Regions from separate parts of the Prevotella sp. RM4 genome, predicted to be linked through region 2. Evidence: riboswitches for the same ligand, from Rfam matches in the RefSeq annotation. Region 2 holds a riboswitch; each other region holds the start of a gene.
The links. Region 2 has a riboswitch for cobalamin ahead of T499_RS0111530 (TonB-dependent receptor plug domain-containing protein). Riboswitches for the same ligand answer to the same signal wherever they lie in the genome.
Positions count from the first base shown of each region.

Region 1: another riboswitch for cobalamin. It lies ahead of T499_RS0107510 (NADPH-dependent FMN reductase family protein); the one in region 2 lies ahead of T499_RS0111530 (TonB-dependent receptor plug domain-containing protein).
Region 3: another riboswitch for cobalamin. It lies ahead of T499_RS0108215 (TonB-dependent receptor); the one in region 2 lies ahead of T499_RS0111530 (TonB-dependent receptor plug domain-containing protein).

Region 1 covers NZ_JNKG01000008.1:399,712-404,136, reverse strand. Annotated here, with positions in the region: gene T499_RS0107525 (DUF2023 family protein) at 1-194, shown strand, start outside; gene fldA (flavodoxin FldA) at 219-713, shown strand; gene T499_RS0107515 (DUF1593 domain-containing protein) at 872-2,260, shown strand; gene T499_RS0107510 (NADPH-dependent FMN reductase family protein) at 2,364-2,759, opposite strand; cobalamin riboswitch at 2,806-2,991, opposite strand; gene T499_RS0107505 (helix-turn-helix domain-containing protein) at 4,090-4,425, shown strand, end outside.
Region 2 covers NZ_JNKG01000012.1:61,691-66,115, reverse strand. Annotated here, with positions in the region: gene T499_RS0111540 (bifunctional cobalt-precorrin-7 (C(5))-methyltransferase/cobalt-precorrin-6B (C(15))-methyltransferase) at 1-1,202, opposite strand, end outside; gene T499_RS0111535 (cobyrinate a,c-diamide synthase) at 1,199-2,476, opposite strand; cobalamin riboswitch at 2,558-2,748, shown strand; gene T499_RS0111530 (TonB-dependent receptor plug domain-containing protein) at 2,803-4,425, shown strand, end outside.
Region 3 covers NZ_JNKG01000009.1:37,714-42,138, forward strand. Annotated here, with positions in the region: gene T499_RS0108210 (YncE family protein) at 1-434, opposite strand, end outside; gene T499_RS0108215 (TonB-dependent receptor) at 431-2,443, opposite strand; cobalamin riboswitch at 2,487-2,705, opposite strand; gene T499_RS0108220 (S66 peptidase family protein) at 2,859-3,818, opposite strand; gene mutS (DNA mismatch repair protein MutS) at 3,931-4,425, shown strand, end outside.

The DNA of each region.
Region 1 (4,425 bases), on a different contig from region 2:
ACCTGAACGTTTACTTTGGGCGTCGCGAATGTCTGGATGCCATCCGACTCATTGTTACCCGTCCGTTGAACCAACTTACACCTGAAGAGGATTTTATTCTTGGTGCTATGTTGGGGTACGACATCTGTGCCCAGTGCGAGCGCTATTGCAAACGTAAAGGACAATGCGACGGAAACTGCAAATGTAAGAATTAAACCACATAATGATAATATAAAGTAATGAATTCAACTATTGTAATTTATGGTTCCTCTACAGGAACATGCGAGGCCATCGCAGAGAAGATAGCCTCGAAGCTGGGTTGCGAAGCCTTGAATGTACAGGATCTTTCGGCCGAAACCGTTGCCGCCAACCAGAATCTGATCTTAGGTACCTCTACCTGGGGAGCTGGCGAACTGCAGGACGACTGGTACGACGGTTTGAAGACCTTGCAGGGTGCCGACCTGAGCGGAAAAACTATCGCCATCTTTGGTTGTGGCGACTGTTCTACCTATAGTGATACATTTGTAGGTGGTATGGGTGAGCTCTATAACGGCATCAAAGACAGCGGTGCCAACTTTATTGGTAGCGTTGAAACCGATGGTTACACTTTCGACGATTCTGAAGCAGTTATCGACGGAAAGTTTATTGGCCTGCCTCTCGACGACATCAATGAGGACGACCAGACCGATACACGTATCGATGCCTGGTTGGCAGCTATTACTCCAAGTCTTTAATCACAGGTGTAAATTTATAAATAAGTATTTGTTTAGTTAGGGTAAAGGTGGCTAGTCGAGACGACCAGCCACCTTTCTTTTTGCAATAAAAAAGACTAATAACAGACCATTATCCGATTTTTTTCGTATCTTTGCGGCACAAATTAACAATCATGATAATGCTAAGAATAATTATTTGCCTGCTGGCTATGATGGGAGCTCTTTCGCTCCAAGCTGAATACAAAGAATTAAAACCACGACTTGTGGTGTGTACAGACATTGCACCTGCTGATGTGGAACCCGACGATATGGAGTCGATGGTACGACTGATGGCCTATGCCGACCAATTTGAAATAGAAGCATTGATTACATCAGTAGGTTGGAACTGCGATCCCTATCCTACAGAATGGGCACAGTATCTGCAACGGGTAATTGAGGCTTACAGACAGGATGTGCCGAAGCTGATGCAACGTTCGAAGCAGAAGAATTTCTTAGCATTTGATAAAGAAAGAAAACAACAGTACATAGGATACTGGCCAAGTGCCGACTATTTGAAGAGCCGTGCGGTAATGGGTAGTATTCACGGTGGCATCAAATCCATTGGTGCTGATAACGATTCACCTGGTAGCGAACTGCTGATACAACTTGCCGACGAAGACGACCCACGCCCAATCTATGTAGCTGCCTGGGGTGGTGCCAACACATTGGCACAAGCCATCTGGCGAGTTAAGCAAACACGTTCTGCTGAGGCCTTAAAGCAGTTTTTGCATAAGTTTCGCATCTATACCATTACCGACCAAGACATGCATTACAATATGCGTATGAACCGTAGTTACAGTTCGCACATGTGGCTACGTAAGGAGTTTGCCGACGATTTGCAGTTTGTGTGGGATGAAGGCACATGGCAGGAGCAGTGCGAACTTGGCAAACGCCACTGGCAACAGCATAAGGACTACATACAAGGCCGAGGTGCGTTAGGCAGCGAGTATCCTACCTACAAATGGGGAGTTGAAGGCGATACGCCTAGTTTTCTGTATGTCATGCCCAATGGTTTGAACAATCCCGACGATCCACATCAAGCTGGTTGGGCAGGCTATCATGAGCATGGACTCTGTGCCGACTCGATTACCACCGCCTGGACCAGTTGGCAGGAGCCGCTGCGTAGCATCAGTATAGAGTATAAGCAGCGTTTCTACCCCGACGAGCTTAACGATTTCATGGCACGTATGCAGTGGGCTGCCGAGGGGCATGGCAATCATAATCCTCGAGTTATCATAAACAACAACACAGGTATTTTGCCCATTCATATCACAGCTAAAGCGGGTGATACAATACGCCTTGATGCCTCATCATCGCAGGATAGTGATGGCGACAACCTGCAATTCTTATGGTGGCAGCAGCCTGAGATAGGGCAAACAAAAGTGACCATCTCCCAGTCAACCCAGAAGACAGTCACCATACATATCCCTGCAGATACTGCAAACGACACGATTCACATTATTTGCGAAGTACACGACGACGGTCCCTTTCATCTGGTAGCCTATCGCCGCATCATTATTTCTATATAGCCACTAAACTTTGTGGTTATAGTGTCTGATAAGACACGCTACACCAATGGTTGCGAGCAAAAATTCCAAAGCTACTACTAAAATGTATACCATAGTAATTTGATTATAAATTAGGTGAAACAGAACATATCCAATTTTCGAGATTGCATTGGGGCGTTTCAGCATATAGCTGTTCGCCAACAATGTGCGCATGGCGTTCACGCAGTTCATGGCAAATTTTATCTGCATCATGATTCAGTTTGTTACCTAATGCCACTAACACGGCAAAGTTCTTTCCACTTAGGCTAGCACCACGCAACGTTTGACAAGCCCACTGCCAATGGGGAGTCATACTTCCATCAGCCATAAACTCTAATGCAAGAACAAAACTCTGGCAGTTTTCTATCTGCCTGTTGTTAATACTCTGTACGCTGATAGTTTCAGCGCCAAGCTTGTCGGCTATTTCTTCTGCAATAGCCTGACAACTGTCGTATACCACGACGATTGATTCATGTTTCATACCCACAAAAATTAAGTTGCGCCTCACGCCCTTACATCGAGAGCATTTAGCAAATACCGAAAAAGGCTGGTCTTCAGACTTTCCTCCACTCCCAAGCGCCTTCTCACCCAAACGGGCAATGGCATTGATGCTTAGGAGCCATAATGGAGTTCACTGCTGCGGGACAGTCGGAGATTCTCACTCACATTCCCAATTAATCGCGGCTAAGCGAACCTTTACGGGCGAAGGTCGAGGCTATGCCTCAACGTTCACGTTAAGTCGAGGCGTAGCCTCAACTTTCACATAGACTCATTCTTGAATCACGTTGCAAATATACAACATTATTCTTATACGCCAAACAAAAAATCAAAAATAATTTGTTTTATACAAAAAAAGGCCCCAGGCCTTCTATCCGTTAGCGAGATAGTTGGCCTGGGGCACGTTTGGCAGTTAACGCTTCGTTCCATTACGCACTGCCCTTCATTGTCAAAAGGATATTGATCATTAGGTTATATCTATTACTTAAAAAAAAGAAAGAGCGATTAAATTTTCTGGTTGCAAAGGTAAGGCAAAAAATCCATTCCCACAAGGGTTTAGACAAATGATCGGGTGGTTTCAGACAAATCGTCGGACATTTCAGACAATCTGTCGGACAAAACGACACGTCGTCGGACAAATTACACAACTTTTGGCACTTAATTTCAAGATAATGATAGCAAAACACACGATAAAACTACATTTTGTTTTGTGGTTTTAAACAATTTTATATCTATAATAGGTGTAGTTATCGCGAACAAATACCCGACTATTTGTCTGAAACCACCCGACCATTTGTCTGTGCTATTGCAGATACTGTCTTTTTGTTATATCTTTGCACCAGAAATTTAAAAACAAAAGTAATAAAAGTATGGAAACAAATCTAATTATCCTGATGGCATTCGCCTTAATAGTGTTGGCAATGATTGTAAGATTGTGGGTACTCGACATGAGCCACAATGGTAAACTGTAATAGTATATATCTTAAAAAGATGCATTTCAATATTGGTGTGATAAACTTCTAAAAACATGGAAATAGCGCTGATGGTTCTGTTAGTCGTCGCCGTGATATTATTTATCCTGGTGGTAAGAATGTTGGTGCTCGACATGACTCACAATGATAATTAATGCTAACTTAATTCAACTGGCTACGCAAAAAGAGTTTCGGCATGTATTCGGCTCTCTCTGCCGGTGGTTACAGATTCTAAATCTTTATGAATGGAATATTGAAGGGGGAAAAGATAAAAACTTGATTTTTTATTTGGGTTTTTAGAAAATAACCCGTACCTTTGCACCTAGAAACAAACTATTTATCATGAAAATTTGTAGGTGCATATATATAATAAGTATAGCTATCATCCTTACCGTGCTCACGGCCTGTGGCGGTAAGGGCAGTGAAAAACGAGGCGACATCCCCGCAAAGCGCATTTCCACACGTGGCGACAGTATTGCTCTGGCTGCTAGATTTTCTGGCGACTTTGAGCATTTCCTGGCCGTTACCGACAGTTTGGCCGAAGTTGGCGAACTCTCGCCGATACGTGCCGAAGGCTATCGTGGCGTAGCTTATTTCCAGATGGGACAGATGGATAAGTGCATCGAGTGCTTCCGTCGTGTTGTTGCTATCGAGAATCCTCCTGCCGAGGACTTCTGG
Region 2 (4,425 bases):
CGTTGGGGTGGGAATTGCTGCAAACCGAGTTCGGCACAGGCTTCATCCCAGAGCTGATGACTGTCGGTGGTGACCTTCGGTGAGGTGACGCTATTGAATACAATGATACCGTTATCTGATATGACTGTCAGTAACTTAGCTATGATTTCTTTAAGTTTTCCTCCATGTCCGCCAATGAACACGGCATCGGGTTTTGGAAGGGTGGTCAAGTCTGTTTCAAGGAAGTCGCCTATATGGGTATGGATGCCTGGCGCGCCAAACTTCCGGGTGTTCTGCTGGATGATGGATTCGCACTCAGGACGAATCTCGAAAGCCTCTATTTGCAGGTGTGGGAACTGCAGTCGCGCCTCGATGCTGACGCTACCTGTGCAGAAGCCGATATCCCAGAGCACATGGCGACCGGTCAACTGGAGGGCCTGCAGCGTCAACAAGCGGATGGGCATCTTGGTGATCATTTTTTCGCGCCCGTCGAGGAGCGTGAAGGCAGCATCGGGAATGCCGAATGGTCGTGATGGCACTGCGCCACGGTGTTCCAGGATGATGCAATTAGGCATGGCAAAATCACGATGGATTGCCTCTTTCGGCGAAAGCGTAGAAAGGTGCTCTTCCGATGGATTGCCTAATTTCTCGCCTACGTGCATGATGAAATCGGTATATCCGTAGTCGGTCATGCGCTGGGCTATCGTGGCAGGTGTATGTTCGCGGTCGGTTAGGATACCTATCTTCGGTGCGCGCTCGATGAGTGCTCTGTCGAATTCTGCCCAGGGGCGCCCTGTGAGCGACACGATACGCATGTCGTGATAGGGCATCACCAATCGGTGGGCCAGCAACTGCAGCGAGTTGAAGGTAGGATAGACGATGATTTCAGCATCTGGCATCTTCCTACGAATCGTATTCGCAAACCCAAAGAACAGCGGATCTCCAGAAGCAAAGACGATGATTTCTGTTGAGTGTCTAGTGTTCTCGCTTTGCGAGCGACCAAAGGTCGAGTGGAGTGATGCATGTTGAGAGTACTTATCAAATACGGCATCGAGCGGTACAGTGATGTCTATCCATTCGGCATCTGCAGGTAGCAGCGGGGCTACAATCTCATGGTGGCGCTTGCCGCCAGAAAACACCTTTCCATCGCGTATGATGGCCATCACCTCAGGGGGAAAATAGGGGTTGGGGTTGTCTGTGATACCAATGACGATGAATTTCATAGGATGCTGGGTATTTGATAAAGGTGCGTGTAGCTGGCCAGTACGTTGTGATATCTGAATACGGGCGTTGGTACAGGCTCACCTTTAGCGTTATAGACTTGGGTGATACTCTCAGGGGGATCGCCGATGAATTGCGTGTAATGGAATTCGTGCCCTCGATAGGTCTTGCCATCGAGGGTGAACTGGCGGTAGCCTAAGGACAGCTTGCGATCAGCTTTGCGGGCAGTGATCGAGTAGGGCAGTACACCGCACATGGGGTAGCTGTCATCGTCGGTAATGATGGCTTGACAGAGGTACATCATACCGCCACATTCAGCAACAATCCTGCCGCCATCCTCCGCAAATTTTTTGATAGCATGCAGACAAGCCTGATTGGCTGTCAAAGCCTCCAAATGCTTCTCAGGATAACCGCCTGGCAGATAGAGCAGGTCGATGCCATCAAAAGTTGGCACATCTTTCTCAGGATCGAAGAAAATGACGTCGCCAAACTGGTCTAAAGTTTCCTGATAGATGAACGAAAAACTTTCATGATTCCTGGCTATAAGCGTTTTCGTTTCCAGATGCTGGAACTCGCAGTTTCTTGTTTTGGACTCTACCTCGTCAAGGAGCGTGGTAGTGAGACTTTTGAGAGATGGAAGGTCGATATTCTCCTCTAAAAGGGCAGTCAGCTGGTCTGACTCGGGTAGCTGAGAGAAATCGAGCCCCAGATAGCGTGAATTTTGCTCCAGGTCGGGCGATTTAGGCAGGTAGCCCAGGCACTTGACATGGAGCTCATCGCACACTTCGCGCAGCATGTTGAAGTGGCGCTGCGAACCAACTTTGTTAAATATTATACCGGCGATATAAACGTCGCCGCGGAAGTGGATAAAGCCCGATAAGAGGGCTGCCATCGAGTAGGCTGCCGACTTGGCATCGACCACCAGAATCACGGGAATATCAAGCACGCGGGCGATGTCGTACGACGAACCCAGTTCGCGATCGTAGCCATCATAAAGGCCCATCATACCTTCGACGATACAGATGTCAGCATCAGCCCCGTAGTGCGCAAATAGCGCGCGTACGTGTGCGGGCGTAGTCATAAAGGTATCGAGATTGACCGACGGGTGCCAACAGACAGCTGTGTGGAATTTAGTGTCGATATAATCGGGCCCGCACTTGAAGGGCTGCACCCGGTAACCGTTCTGGGTGAACCACTGCATCAGGCCTCGGGCAATGGTTGTCTTGCCTGAGCCACTGGTGGGTGCTGCTATCATAAACGCTGTCTTGTTCGGCATCTTCTGAAGTTGATTTGGGTGCAAATATATAAATTTTCTGCTAAATATGTGTGGTTAACCGAAAAAAGTTGTACCTTTGTCGCCAAAATAAGGTCATCTGGTGGCCGATGCCACTACGATGAAAAGGGAATACGGTGAGAATCCGTAACTGTACCTGCAGCTGTAATCCTCGCAAAAAGGGTTTGCCTGTATAACGCCACTGAGCCACAGGCTCGGGAAGGTAAGGCAGACTGAGGAAAGTCAGAAGACCTGCCGAATGTCAATTGAAGATTGACAATTTAACTTTAGACCGTTCAGGAGTTAGCGGTTGTGATAATTTGAAAGTAATGAAACTAGAGAAGCAATTGGCAATAGGCCTGAGTTTGCTTGCTATTGGTGTAAATGCCCAGACGGACATTTGGCGTGCTGATAGTTTGCAGGAGGTGGTGGTGACAGGTACTGGTACGCAGCACCTGCTGAAAGATGCGCCCGTGCAGACCGAAGTAATCAGTCGCCGGCAGTTGCAGCAGTATGCCGGCAAGAGTATCGAGGATATCCTGTCGGGACTGACGGCATCGTTCGATTTCAGCGAGAACGATATGAGTAGCAGACTGCAGATGAATGGTCTGGGCAACGCGTATGTGCTGATACTGATAGACGGTAGGCGCCTGCATGGTGATAATGGTGGCGAGAACGACCTGAGTCTTATCGACCCGCACAACATCGAGAAAATAGAAATCGTGAAAGGGGCCTCGAGTGCCCTCTATGGCAGTGATGCGATAGCAGGTGTGATCAATATCATCACCCGCAAGCATCGCGAACAGGGCGTGATGGTGGAGAACACCACGCGCGTGGGCTCTTATGGCGACATCAGGCAGCATAACGGCGTGGCGCTCAACTATGGTAAACTGTCGAGCTACACCAACTTCCAATTGCAGCACTCCGACGGTTGGCAGAACACCGCCGAGGAAGCTATCCAACAAACGGAATACCACATCACCGACTCGCGCAACAAGACGGTGAACCGGCATACCAACTGGCAGATAGCTGAGCGACTGACTTATCAGCTCACGCCTGCCATCGAACTCTATGCCGACGGTAGCATCTACTGGAAGCGCATCTATCGCCCCTGCGGTCATCATCCCGGTGTGGACGTGAAGACATGGGATCTGCAGTACAACAATGCGTCGGCGTCGGTTGGTGGTAAGTGGAAGCTGAACAAGACCGACGTGATTACGCTGGATGCCGACTGGAAGAAGCATGCCTATAACTACGCCTATACCGATACCACGCTGACGGATGGCTATGTGAACGGCCGTTTTACCAATTATTTCCCTTACTTCCCCGGTGATAAGGAACTGCAGAGCGACCAACGACTGACTAACATCTCGCTGAAAGGAATCTTTGCGTTGCCCTATGAGCAGCAGTTGAGTGCCGGACTGGAGTATCGCTACGACTGGTTGAAAGCGCCGATGCGTGTGGCTGGCGGAAAAGCGACTGACAATACCGAAGCACTGTATGTGCAGGACGAGTGGGCACTGCTGGATCCACTCTACATCACAGGCGGTTTGCGACTGACCCGCAATGAGGGATTCGGCACCCGACTGACACCCAAACTGTCAGCCATGCTGAAGTTGGGCGACCTGCGACTGCGAGCCACCTGGAGTCAGGGTTACAAGACACCTACGCCTAAGGAGTTGCACTATCAGTATATCAAGAATATGAATGGTGTGTATCTCTACCTGGGCAATGAAGACCTGAAGGCACAGACCTCGAATTATTTCGGTGCCAGCGTGGAATATACCATCGGGCACCTGACGCTGACCTTGGCGCCTTATATTAATAAGGTGGACCGCATGATCACGCTGGTGACCATACCTACCAAGCAGGCTCCGGGCGAACTGATTACGAAATACGACCCCATCCGTGTGCGTCAATATCAGAATATGGAAGATGCCAAGACCTATGGC
Region 3 (4,425 bases), on a different contig from region 2:
ACATATGATGACACGTAGGCATAGCGATCGTTAAACGTCACGTATCGGCAGTTAGGAATGTTTACCTTTCCTATTCTGATAGCCGAATCGGCACGGGCCACCTCAACCTTGTTTGAGCAGTTGATAACCAGCCACAGACGCGAGCCATATATCTGACAGTCGTTGCCCACATCGCCCAGCGACATTACAGTACTTGGGTTGCGCTGCGAGTAGATGTTGCGATAATAGTGGGCTGTAGAATCCGACAGGTCGAGATAGTCGAGCGACGACTTGTTCGATCCCATATTGCCCTCATTCAGCAGATACATACCTATGATATCGCCCTGCTGCGTTTTGCCGCCTGGATCGCTTTTCTCCATCGGCACTATCATCACATCCTGGCGACAGGCCGAAAGGAGCAACAGGGTTAATATGTAGTACGCTAGCTGCTTCATATCTCAACGCTTAATGTTAGTGCATAGTTGCGACCAGGCATGGGGTAATTTACGATTACCTCGTAATCCTGCCCTAACAGATTGTTCACATCCAAGTGTGCTTTCATCAGCACACTATTTAGTTTCCACCAAACTCCCAGACTCAGGTCGCTGGTGTACCAAGGTTCCATGTGGTTATAGATAATGTTCTCCTGCTCGTCGTAGCGTTCGCCTGCATAGATAAACGAGTAGTTCAGGTTCCAGTTCTTATAGGTAAGACCCAGAATAGCAGAACCTGAGTGCCAGGGGATGTAGGGTATCTGATGCTTATAATACGAGGTTTCGGCATCAGAAACATCGCGTGCATCCTGATAAGTGTACTGGGCACGAGTGGTAGCTATCAGATCCTTACCAATCTTGAAATCGGCCTCGGCCTCAACATCTATTCCCTTGATGTGAACCTTACCTAAGTTCAGCATCGTCCAACGGAACTGCTGCCCCTTGGGGTAAGCCACAATTTTATCGTGTACTGTATTATAATAGGCATCGAAGTGCATCTCGGCATGGCGAATGATACCATGCTCAAAGTGCTTGTTAAGCGCAAAGCCGGCATCGTACTGCAGGGCGCTCTCGGGCACCAGGTTGGCATTACCCATATCGGTATAATACAGGTCGTTGAAGGTCGGCATGCGGAAACTCTTTTTTACGTAGGCTCGCATAGAGAAGAAGGTGCCTCGGAAGGGATACACGTTAACAAATAGCGCCGGCGTGAGTTTTGATAGCGAATGACTGCTGTTTAAGCTTGCAAACTCACCCCTGCGGTGGGTTTTGTCGTGGATAAAGGTAGCCAGGATAGAGCCTTGCGCCTTCAGGTGTTTGTAGTCGATAGCTGTGGCTAAGCTTACCAGATTAGAGATGCGTTTGGGGTAAGCAAAGTTGTAGATATCGGCATTCAGTTTGTTCCACTTAAAATCGTAGGCCAGCGATGCACTCCAGTTGGGTAGCAGCTCCAGTACATTGGCTGTAGAAAGATAGAACTCCTGCTGCTTGTAACGATTGTCAACAGGTAGCTGGGTGGTATCCTTGTTTACGTAGTGGGTGTTGTAATAGGCATACTTGGCCAGCCATCGGGTGCTGAAACCATCGCCTATATTCTTATTATAATCGGCTTGTACAAAGGTGTTCAAATCCTGTTGGCGCTCACCACGTCGCCACACGTTGTTTACGATGGCACCAGGAATGCCTCGGGCTGAGTTATATAGATAACCCTTAAGCTGCCAACTACCCTGCTCCAATCGGCCAAACAGGTTTGCTTCGATACGTTCAGCATGTATATCGCCGTTCTGTCGCACAGCCGTTGTGTCCCAAGCCGTTTGTCCGTTAGGATATTTTCGCTCGTAATGGAACTTATACTTACCGCTGGCTGTTAAGAAGCCGGCACTTACCGATGAGCTGATGGTTGATGACAGTTTCTGCTCCCAAAGGGTAGAAAAGCGGAACATATCGCTTGAACCATACTGGGTTTTAAATCGCAGATGGGTATTCTCGCCTTTCTTGAAATCAGGCGCTTTGGTACGGATATAGATAGAACCGGCGTTTCCAAAATCGCTGGCGGGCTGGAAGATGGCACTCTTCTGGCCGTTATAAAGTGTGATATCCTCTACGTTATCAAGTGAGAACTGGCCCAAGTCAATCTGTCCGTTCTGCGCATTACCTAACTGCACACCATCGTAGCTGATGCCTAAGTGATGCGTACCCATCGAGCGGATGTTTACTGTTTTAATGCCGCCCACGCCGCCATAATCCTTTAGTTGGATACCAGAGAAATAGCGCAATGCATCGGCCACAGAGTGCGTGTTCAGTTGTTCCAGCAGTTCGCCCTTCAGTTTCTGACTGGGTACCACCTCGCGCATGGCAGGCTTCGACACAACAATTATCTCCCGCACATGCTGCACGGAATCTAACTTGCTTTGTGCTGCCGTTGTCATCGCCAACACGCAAGCCATTGCCAATGTGAATGCTCGATTCATCATCTTTTATTCTGCCATCGCCATCTAACCCCAGAGATAGGCAAGCGGCTAAAGTTTCATCGGCAGGTCTTCTGACTTATCGTCTGGCAGCAAACGTCTTCCCAAAAATCTCAGTGACATACATGTTTGCGCCTCATAAAGGACGACTTACAGCAGCGGGAAAGGCCACGGGTAGGTGCCTTTCGGCGGGATTCTGTTCAGGATTCTCACCCGATTCCCTATTAATCTCCACATCAGGAGAACCGATTACAGCTGCAAAGATACAATAATTATTCTCAAAATAAATAGTTTTACTCAGTTTTTTGATTTTATGCTCCACCTTGCCATCTAAAGCACGATATTTTTTCCCAACTTGGGAATGTTTGATTCCCAGTTTGGGAACATTTCATTCCCAACGTGGGAACAAAATGTTCCTCTAATGGGAATTATTGTAATCTAGCACTACCTCATCGGGGTTTACTTCTAATGTGGCTTTGGCGCCTGTTAGGAGGGGGAAGTTTTTTAGGTGGGCATGACCTACAGGAAAGTTGTAGCATACGGGAATGTGCCAATGCTGTAGGTACTCGTTGAGCAGGGCGTACATGTCGTCGAAACCGTTTTCGGGGTGTTTGTATTTGTTGAACTGCCCAACAATAACGCCTCGGATGTGTTTCTGTAAGCCACGTATCTCGATGTTATGCAGCATGCGGTCTACCTTACTCATGCCCTCGCCTGTATCTTCAATAAATAGTACGATTCCATCGATAAACAGCGGATCGAAATCAGAGCCTGCCAGATCGTTGAAAACGCTCATGTTACCACCAACGATAATGCCCTCGGCGTTACCTGTTATGTTTAAGGGATGGGGAGCAATGCAATAGGTGGGCAGATGACCAGCAAGCATGCCTCGTAAAGCCTGACTCACGGTATCGTTGCCCTCGTAGGTTTTCAATGCATGACACATCGAACCATGAATACCCATTACGCCTGCCCTAGCCTGGGCACACAGCAACGCCGTCACATCGCTGAATCCGATAATCATCTTTGGATGCTGCTGGAGTGTATCTAATGAGATACGGGAAAGCAGATGGGCAGCCCCATCGCCGCCTCGCGAACACATGATGGCCTTGATGGATGGTGTGCGTAAAGCCCACAGCAAATCGCTAAGTCGCTCATCGATAGTGCCTGCAAAACCATGATAATCGGCCAGTGCATGGGGCGCCACGATGCATGGATAGCCCCACTTCTCTAAGGTTCGGATGCCGCCATTAATGGTAGCAGTATCGGTAGCACTCGATGGCGAGATTATAGCGATGGTGTCGCCCGAATTTAGGAATTGGGCTGAAAGCGACAGCATCCAGCAAAGCATCAGCGATATGATAACGAGTTTCTTCATCTTGCTGGCAAAGATACAAATAAACGGGAACATAACAATTATTTAAGGCTAAAATTTTGCTGTTTGCGAAAAAAGGAGTAACTTTGCCGCTCAGATTTAAATTTAGGTAGTTATGGCAAAAATAGCGGGGAAAGAACTAACCCCTATGATGAAACAGTTCTTTGATTTGAAGGCGAAACACCCAGATGCAGTCATGCTTTTCAGGTGTGGCGACTTTTATGAAACCTATTGCGAAGACGCTATTACTGCCTCAAAGATATTAGGTATCACCTTAACACATCGTAGTAACGGTGCTGGTGGCAAAGGCGATGAAATGGCTGGTTTTCCTCATCACGCCTTGGATACCTATCTGCCTAAGCTGATTCGCGCTGGCAAACGTGTGGCCATCTGCGACCAGCTGGAAGATCCCAAACTCACAAAAAAGCTTGTTAAGCGTGGCATTACCGAGTTGGTTACACCTGGTGTGGCCATGAGCGATAACGTGCTGAATTACAAGGAGAACAACTTCCTGGCGGCTATCCATTTTGGTAAGTCGAGCTTTGGTGTGGCTTTTCTTGATATCTCGACAGGTGAGTTTCTGACAGGTGAAGGAACTGCCGATTATGTA